2 regions of the Streptomyces sp. NPDC127114 genome follow, and region 1 is predicted to be linked to the other one. Evidence: riboswitches for the same ligand, from Rfam matches in the RefSeq annotation. Region 1 holds a riboswitch; the other holds the start of a gene.
The links. A riboswitch is a leader RNA that binds a small molecule or an ion and turns the genes downstream of it on or off. The one in region 1 is predicted to bind cobalamin.

Region 1 (4,137 bases):
GTCCTCGGCGCGGGCGGCGATCCAGCGGTAGGCGGCCAGGTAGTGGTGCGACGGCGGCAGGTCCGGGTCGTGGTAGATCGCGATCGGGTTCTCGCCGAAGCCGCGCGGCGGCTGGATGAGGACGAGCAGGTTCCCGCAGCGCAGCGCGCCGAGCACGATGTCGCCCTCGGGGTCGCCGCCCCGGCCCACGCGGGAGCGGTCAAGGAACATCTCGCCCGGCGCCGGGCCCCAGTGCTCCTCGACCTGCTCGCGCAGCTCCTGCGGCAGCTCGGCGTACCAGCGCTTGTAGTCGGCGGCCGGGATGCGGACCGGGTTGCGGGCCAGCTGCTCCTCGGTGAGCCAGTCCTGGTCGTGGCCGCCTGCCTCGATCAGGGCGTAGATCAGCTCGTCGCCGTCGCCGGAGACGAGGCCCGGGATGTCCTCCACCGGGCCGAAGTCGTAGCCCTCGGCGATGAGGCGCTTCAGGAGCGCGACGGCGGAGGCGGGGGTGTCGAGGCCGACCGCGTTGCCGATGCGGGAGTGCTTGGTGGGGTACGCGGAGAGGACGAGCGCCAGCTTCTTCTCGGCGTTCGGGATGTGCCGGAGGCGGGCGTGGCGTACGGCGATGCCGGCGACGCGGGCGGCGCGCTCGGCGTCGGCCACGTACGCCGGGAGGCCGTCCTCGTCGATCTCCTTGAAGGAGAACGGGACGGTGATGAGCCGGCCGTCGAACTCGGGCACCGCGACCTGGCTGGCGGCGTCCAGCGGCGACAGGCCCTCGTCGTTCTCCTCCCACGCCGACCTGGATCCGGTCAGGCACAGGGCCTGCAGCACCGGCACGTCGAGCGCGGCGAGCGCGCCCGCGTCCCAGGCCTCCTCGTCGCCGCCGGCCTGCGCGTCGGCCGGAGTGGTGCCGCCCGCGGCGAGCACGGTGGTGACGATCGCGTCGGCGGCGCGGAGGGTGTCGACGAGCTCCGGCTCGGGAGCGCGCAGGGACGCCACGTACAGGGCCTTGGCCTGGCCGCCGGCCTCCTCGATCGCGTCGCAGAGGGCGCCGACGAAGGCGGTGTTGCCGCTCATGTGGTGGGCGCGGTAGTAGAGCACGGCGACCGTGGGGCCCTCGGTGCTCTTCGGGGTCCGGTCGAGCGGGCCCCAGGTCGGGGCGGGCGCCGGGGCCTCGAAGCCGTGGCCGGTGAGGAGGACCGTGTCGGAGAGGAAGCGGGCGAGCTGGCCGAGGTTGGCCGGGCCGCCGTGCGCCAGGTAGGCGTGGGCCTCGGTGGCGACGCCCACCGGGACCGTGGAGGAGCCCATCAGCTGGGCGTCCGGCGCCTGTTCGCCGCTGAGCACGACGACGGGCTTCCCGGTGGCGAGGACCTCGTCCAGGCCCTCCTGCCAGGAGCGCACGCCGCCGAGGAGGCGGACGACGACGAGCTCGGCGCCGTCGAGGAGGGCGGGGAGGTCGTGCCGGGGCAGCCGGGCGGGGTTGGCGAAACGCCACTCCACCGGGTTCTCGGTGTCCCCGGCCGCGGCGGCGGCGTTCGCCGCGCGGGCGCTGAGCAGGTCGGTGTCGGAGTGCGACAGCAGCAGGAGCATGGCGAGCTCAGGCCCTTCCTCGGGGTTGTCCGCGCCCCGGGTGGTCGTATGGACGGCGGGAGTTCCTGACTCACCGGCCACCCGGACACCCGGAGCCGGCTCACAGTGGCGGGACCGCGCCGGATTCTCACCGGGCTTCCTCCCCGGGGCCCTGGGACCCCATGCCGGTCTGCATCCTAGATCGTGCGTGCCCGGGCACGGGCGGGGACCGGACGTCGGCCGGGTCACACCGGGCGGTGCTCGCGCGACGCGGGCCGCGCCCGCGGGCCGCGGCGTCGCGGACGGGGCACGTCGTGGGCCGGGGCTCAGCGCTGCCCGTCGCGGACCGGCCACGTCGCGGACCGGCCACGTCGCGGACCGGGGCTCAGCGCTGCCCGTCGCGGACCGGCCACGTCGCGGACCAGGCCCGTCGCGGACCGGGCCCCTCCCGACGAGGCCCGTCGCGGACCAGGCACGTCGCGGACCGGGCCCGTCGCAGACCAGGCCCCTCCCGACGAGGCGCGTCGCAGACCGGGCCCCTCCCACGAGGCCCGTCGCGGACCAGGCCCCTCCCACGAGGCGCGTCGCAGACCAGGCCCCTCCCGACGAGGCCCGTCGCGGACCAGGCCCCTCCCACGAGGCCCGTCGCGGACCGGGCCCCTCCTCAGCAGGCCCGTCCCGGGCCCGGCCCGTTCCCGACTGTGCCGTCGTTCACGGCAGCCGGGCGGGCGTTCCGCCCGTGGGTATGCTCGCCGCCATGCCGGCCACCCCTCACGCCTCGTCCCGGCGGGACGAACCGCTCATACGGGACCGTGGTGACGCATGCCCGGGAGCGCTGCGTCTGCACCGCGCCGATGACGGGTTCCTCGCCCGACTCCGCCTCCCCGGAGGTCGGTTGACCGACCGTCAGGTCGAGCTCCTGGCCGACGCGGCCGAGCGCCTGGGTGACGGCGGGATCAGCATCACCTCGCGGGGGAACGCCGAGCTGCGGGGCCTGCGGGACGGGTGCGGCGGCGAGCTCGCCGCCCTTCTGGAGCGGGGCGGGCTCCTGCCCTCGCCCACCCACGAGCGAGTGCGCAACATCGTCGCCTCGCCGGCCGCCGGGCTCGACGGACTCGGTTACGCGGACGCCCAGTTGTGGGTGCGCGAGCTGGACGCGCTGCTGTGCGGCGAGGCGTGGGCCGCTGCCCTTTCGGGACGGTTCCTGTTCGTCCTCGACGACGGGCGCGGTGACGTCGCCGGGCTCGGCGGCGATGTGACCTTGGTCGCAGCGGACGACGGCGGGAGGGGGCCCCGGCCCCCGGCGGACCCGCCGGCCGCGGGCGAGCCCCGCGGGGCCGGCGGGGCTACCGGTCACGCCCTGGTCCGCCTCGGCGGTCAGGCCTTCCGCGTCTCCCGCGCCGACGCGCCGCGCGCCGCGCTCGCCGCCGCCGACGCGTTTCTGCGGGCCGCCGCGGACGCCGGGAACGGTGCCTGGCGGGTGCGGGAGCTGCCCGAGGGGCACGTACCCGACCTGGCCGGGGCCCTGGCGCGGGCCGGGATCGCGGCCGAGCCCGCGGCGGACTCGACGCCGCCGCACGGCACCCGGCCGCCCCACGGCACTCCGCTCGCACACGGCGCCCCGCCCCCGCACGGCATCTCGCCGTCGCACAGCGCCCCGCTCACGCCGGGGCCGCTCGGTGCGGACGCCGTCTACGTGCTCGCGCCGCTCGGCCGGCTGACCGCCGCTCAGCTGCGGGGCCTGCTGCCCGCCGACGAGGTGCGGTTCACGCCCTGGCGCGGGGTGGTCGTGCGGACCGATCCCGTCCGGCTCCCCGAGCTGGCGGCGTACGGGCTCATCGCCGGCCCCGACGCCCCCGGCGCCGGTGTCACCGCCTGTACCGGACGGCCCGGTTGCGCCAAGTCCCTCGCGGACGTGCGGGCGGAGGCGGCGCGCGCGCCCGCGGGAGGGCTGCCCGTGCACTTCTCCGGGTGCGAGCGGCGCTGCGGGCACCCGCACGGCACGTGGGTGGACGTCCTCGCCACCCGCGACGGCGACTACCTGGTGGACGGCGCCGCCACCCCCCGTACCTCCCTGCCCGAAGCCGTGGCCACGGCCCGCACGACGAGATGAGCGAGAGCAACAGGATGTTCGAGTACGAGAAGGACGGCGCGGAGATCTACCGCCGGTCCTTTGCCACGATCCGCGCCGAGGCGGACCTCGCGGACCTGCCCGACGACGTCGCCACCGTCGCCGTGCGGATGATCCACGCGTGCGGCATGACCGACCTCGTCCGGGACCTCGCGTACTCCCCCGGTGTCGTCTCCGCCGCCCGCTCCGCCCTGCGCGCCGGCGCGCCGATCCTGTGCGACGCGCAGATGGTCGCGAGCGGCGTCACCCGCAAGCGGCTGCCCGCCGACAACGACGTGCTGTGCACGCTGTCCGACCCGGCCGTGCCCGCGCTCGCCGCCGAGCTGGGCACCACCCGCTCGGCCGCCGCGATGGAGCTGTGGCGGGACCGCCTGGAGGGCTCGGTCGTCGCCGTCGGCAACGCGCCGACGGCGCTCTTCCACCTCCTGGAGATGATCGCGAAGGGCGCCGGGAAG
Region 2 (4,137 bases), on a different contig from region 1:
GACGGTACGGGCGGCCAGGTCGGCGAGGACCAGGGCGACCGCCCCGCCGAGCGCGGCGACCGGGAGCAGCCGGCGGTGCGGGGCGCCGACGACCGCGCGGGCGGCGTGCGGGACCATCAGGCCGACGAAGCCGACGGCTCCGCTCGCCGCGACGAGGACGGCGGTGACCAGCGAGGCGAGGACGAAGACGGCGGCGCGGAAGCGCGCGGTGTCCAGGCCGAGGACGGTCGCGCCCTCCTCGCCGACGAGCAGCAGGTCGAGCGGCCGGGCGAGGGTGAGGAGCGCGCCGATGCCGGCGGCGAGGACGGCCGCGGGCAGCACCAGGCTGTCCCAGCGGGCGCTGCCGAGGCCGCCGAGGGACCAGAACAGCGCCTCCTGGAACTGTTCGGGCCGGCCGGCGACGACCAGGAGCAGGGTGGTCAGCGCGGAGAGGATGTACGAGACGGCCACGCCGGCCAGGACGAGCCGCGGCCCGGTCATGGTGCCGCCGCGCCGGGCCAGGCCGTAGACGAGGACGAGGGCGAGCAGCGCGCCCGCGAAGGCACCGGCGGGCAGCGCGACGCTGGTGGTGATCCCGCCGCCGACGCCGAGGACGATCACGGCGACGGCTCCGGCGGAGGCCCCGGAGGAGATCCCGAGCAGGAACGGGTCGGCGAGCCGGTTGCGGACCAGGGCCTGCAGGACGGTGCCGACGACGGCGAGCCCGGCGCCGACGACCGCGCCGAGCAGCACCCGGGGCAGCCGGAGGTCGAGCACGATCGTCCGGTACGGCGAGGGCCCGGCCCGGCCGGTCAGGGCGTCGAGCACCTGGCCGGGCGGGACGCGGACGGACCCGAGCGCCAGCGAGGCCACGACGGCCGCCGCGAGCGCCAGGAGCAGTCCGGCGACCACGGTCGCGTACCGCTTCACCGGCCGGGGTGGAGCTGGGCGGCGAGCTTGCCGACGGCGGCGGGCGCCCGGACGCCGAGCACGGTGTCGGAGAGCGGCAGCACGGCGAAGCGGCGGTTCCTGATCGCGGGGACCTCGCGCAGGGCGGGGTCGTCGAGGAGGCGTCGCTTCTTCTGCTCGACGGTGGTGGTGCCGTAGTCGTAGATGACGACGACCTCGGGCCTGCGGGCGACGACCTGCTCCCAGGTGGCGTCGCCGAAGGTCTTGTCGAGGTCGGCGAAGACGTTGCGGCCGCCGGCCCGGGTGATCAGCTCGTTGCCGATGCCCTTGCCGCCGGCGGTGAACGCGGTCTTGTCGCCGCTGTCGTAGACGAAGACGGACACCGGCGGGGCGCCCTTGAGGCGCTGCTCGGTGGCGGTGAGGGCGGCGCGGGCCTCGCGGTTCCACTTCTCGGCGCGGTCGGCGACGCCGAAGGTGCGGCCGACCTCGCGGACCTCGCGGTAGAGGTCGTCGAAGGAGGTGGCGCCGGAGGGGCAGTACTCGGTGTTGAGCCGGGACTCGATGCCGGAGCGCTTCAGGTCGTCGCGGCCGCGGCCGGCCTTGGCGTCGAAGGCGGAGGCGTAACCGCCGTACACGAAGTCCGGGTTCGCGGCGAGCAGCGCCTCCTTGGAGGGGTACTCCTCGGCGAGGACCGGGACTGAGTCGTAGGCCTTCTTGTACGCGGGCAGGACCGCGTCGTCGAGGTAGGCGGTGCCGGCCAGTGACTTCTCCAGGCCGAGGGCGAGCATGACCTCGGTGACGTGCTGGTTCATGGTCACCGCGCGCTTCGGCGGGGCCTGGTAGGTGGTGGTCACCCCGCAGTTGGTGACGGTGTACGGGAAGCCCGGCGCGGCCTTGCCGGTGGGTGTGGTCCCGGGCGCCGGTGCGGAGCAGGCGGCGAGCAGGGGTACGAGGGCGAGCGCGGGCAGCAGCGGGCGGCGCCAGGTCACGGCGTTGGCCTCCTCCGGGGATTTCCACGTCCCCGATCGGTGGTGAGAAGGCGGCAGGTCAGTTCCTGGCTCGCGCCCCGGAGGGCCTGTCCGGCGGACAGACCTCGGGGGCGGTCACAGTGGCGGGACCGCGCCGGACTCGCACCGGCTTCCTGGGTCCTGCCGCCCTGAAAGGTCGGGCTCAGACTACTCGTAGGCCTCGACGATCTTGACCTCTTCCTCCTCCACGACGCCGTCGACGATCGTGTACGAGCGGAACTGGAAGGGGCCGGCGCCGTCGGTGTCGGCCGTGGAGACGAGGACGTAGTGCGCCTGCGGCTCGTTGGCGTAGGAGATGTCCGTCCGGGACGGGTAGGCCTCGGTCGCCGTGTGCGAGTGGTAGATGATCACGGGCTCCTCGTCCCGGTCGTCCATCTCGCGGTAGAGCTTCAGCAGGTCGCCGGAGTCGAACTCGTAGAAGGTGGGCGAGCGCGCCGCGTTCAGCATGGGGATGAAGCGCTCGGGGCGGCCCGTGCCGACCGGCCCCGCGACCACGCCGCAGGCCTCGTCGGGGTGGTCCGCGCGGGAGTGTTCCACGATCTGGTCGTACAGGGCTCGGGTGAGGGTCAGCATGCCGACAGGATAAGCAGACGGGCCGCCTCGTATCGAGGTTCGATACGAGACGGCCCGGATGCTGAGACCTTGCAGGTCGGAGGCGTTACGACCGCTTGGCGAAGGCGGCGCCCTCGGGGTTGCGGGCCTTGAGGACCAGGTAGGCGACGCCGAGGAGCAGGCCCCACAGCGGCGCGCAGTACAGCGAGACGCGCGCACCCTCGTCGATGCCCATCATGACGATGACCATGCCGATGAAGGCGAGGGCGAAGAGGCTGGGCCAGATGCCGCCGGGCGCCTTGAAGGAGGACTCGGGCAGCTCGCCGCGGTCGGCCTTGAGGCGGTAGCGGACGTGGCAGGCCAGGATCATGATCCAGGCCCACATGCCGGAGATGGTGGCGAAGGAGACGACGTAGTTGAACGCGTCGCCGGGCCACTGGTAGTTGATCCAGACGCCCACCATCATCAGCGCGGCCGAGAAGGTGGTGCCGACGAGCGGGGTGCCGCTCTTCGTCAGCTTCGTGAAGAACTTCGGTCCCTGGCCGTTGAGCGCGAGGTCGCGCAGCATGCGGCCGGTGGAGTACATGCCGGAGTTGCAGGACGAGAGCGCGGCCGTCAGGACGACGAAGTTGACGACGGCCGCACCGATGCCGAGGCCCATCTTCTCGAAGGCGGCGACGAACGGCGAGACGCCCGGCTTGAACTCGGTCCACGGGACGACCGACAGGATCATGATCAGCGCGCCGACGTAGAAGACGGCGATGCGCCACGGCACGGTGTTGATGGCCTTGGGCAGGACGGTCTTCGGGTCCTTGGACTCGCCCGCGGTGACGCCGACCAGCTCGACGGCGAGGAAGGCGAACATGACCATCTGGAGGGTCATGAGGGTCGAGCCGATGCCGTTCTCCCCGGCGAAGAAGCCGCCGAGGTCCCACAGGTGGGTGATCGAGGCGGTGTCGCCGGCGTCGGAGAAGCCGAGGGTGAGGATGCCGGCGCAGATCAGGATCATGCCGACGATGGCGGTGACCTTGACCATGGAGAACCAGAACTCCAGCTCACCGAAGAGCTTCACGGAGATCAGGTTGGCGCCGTAGAGGATCACGGTGAAGACGAGGGCGGAGATCCACTGCGGGATGTCCCACCAGTACGTCATGTAGGTGGCCGCGGCGGTGACCTCGGTGATGCCGGTGACGACCCAGAAGAGCCAGTAGGTCCAGCCGGTCACGAAGCCCGCGAAGGGGCCGATGAACTCCCGCGCGTACTCCGAGAAGGAGCCCGACACGGGGCGGTACATGAGGAGCTCGCCGAGCGCCCGCATGATGAAGAAGATGACGATGCCCGCGATGGCGTACGCGAGGATCAGGCTCGGTCCCGCGATGGAGATGCCCTTGCCCGCGCCCAGGAACAGGCCGGTGCCGATGGCGCCGCCGATCGCGATCATCTGGATCTGACGTGCGCCGAGTGCCCGGTGATAGCCCTCGCCGGCTGCGGTGTCCGCGGCCTCATTGCCGTCGTGCTGCTTGTCGACCTGCACTGAGGTCATGGTGGTGCGCCTTTCTCCATGCTGGTCCGCGCACCGGCCGCTGGGCCGTTCGTGCTGCGGATCAGGTCCTGATCCCCCCGGATGTGGATGGAGTGCCACCGGCGGTCAGCCGGTCAAAGCGCCCCC

Region 2: it holds a riboswitch for cobalamin, as region 1 does, so the genes downstream of both, ACFVGS_RS12470 (ABC transporter substrate-binding protein) here and cobN (cobaltochelatase subunit CobN) in region 1, are expected to answer to the same signal.

What each region holds. Positions count from the first base shown of each region.
Region 1 covers NZ_JBHXTJ010000003.1:298,211-302,347, forward strand. Annotated here, with positions in the region: gene cobN (cobaltochelatase subunit CobN) at 1-1,572, opposite strand, end outside; cobalamin riboswitch at 1,613-1,750, opposite strand; gene ACFVGS_RS05240 (cobalamin biosynthesis protein CobG) at 2,447-3,664, shown strand; gene ACFVGS_RS05245 (precorrin-8X methylmutase) at 3,661-4,137, shown strand, end outside.
Region 2 covers NZ_JBHXTJ010000009.1:121,789-125,925, forward strand. Annotated here, with positions in the region: gene ACFVGS_RS12465 (FecCD family ABC transporter permease) at 1-909, opposite strand, end outside; gene ACFVGS_RS12470 (ABC transporter substrate-binding protein) at 906-1,877, opposite strand; cobalamin riboswitch at 1,916-2,086, opposite strand; gene ACFVGS_RS12475 (Mov34/MPN/PAD-1 family protein) at 2,064-2,489, opposite strand; gene ACFVGS_RS12480 (amino acid permease) at 2,575-4,011, opposite strand.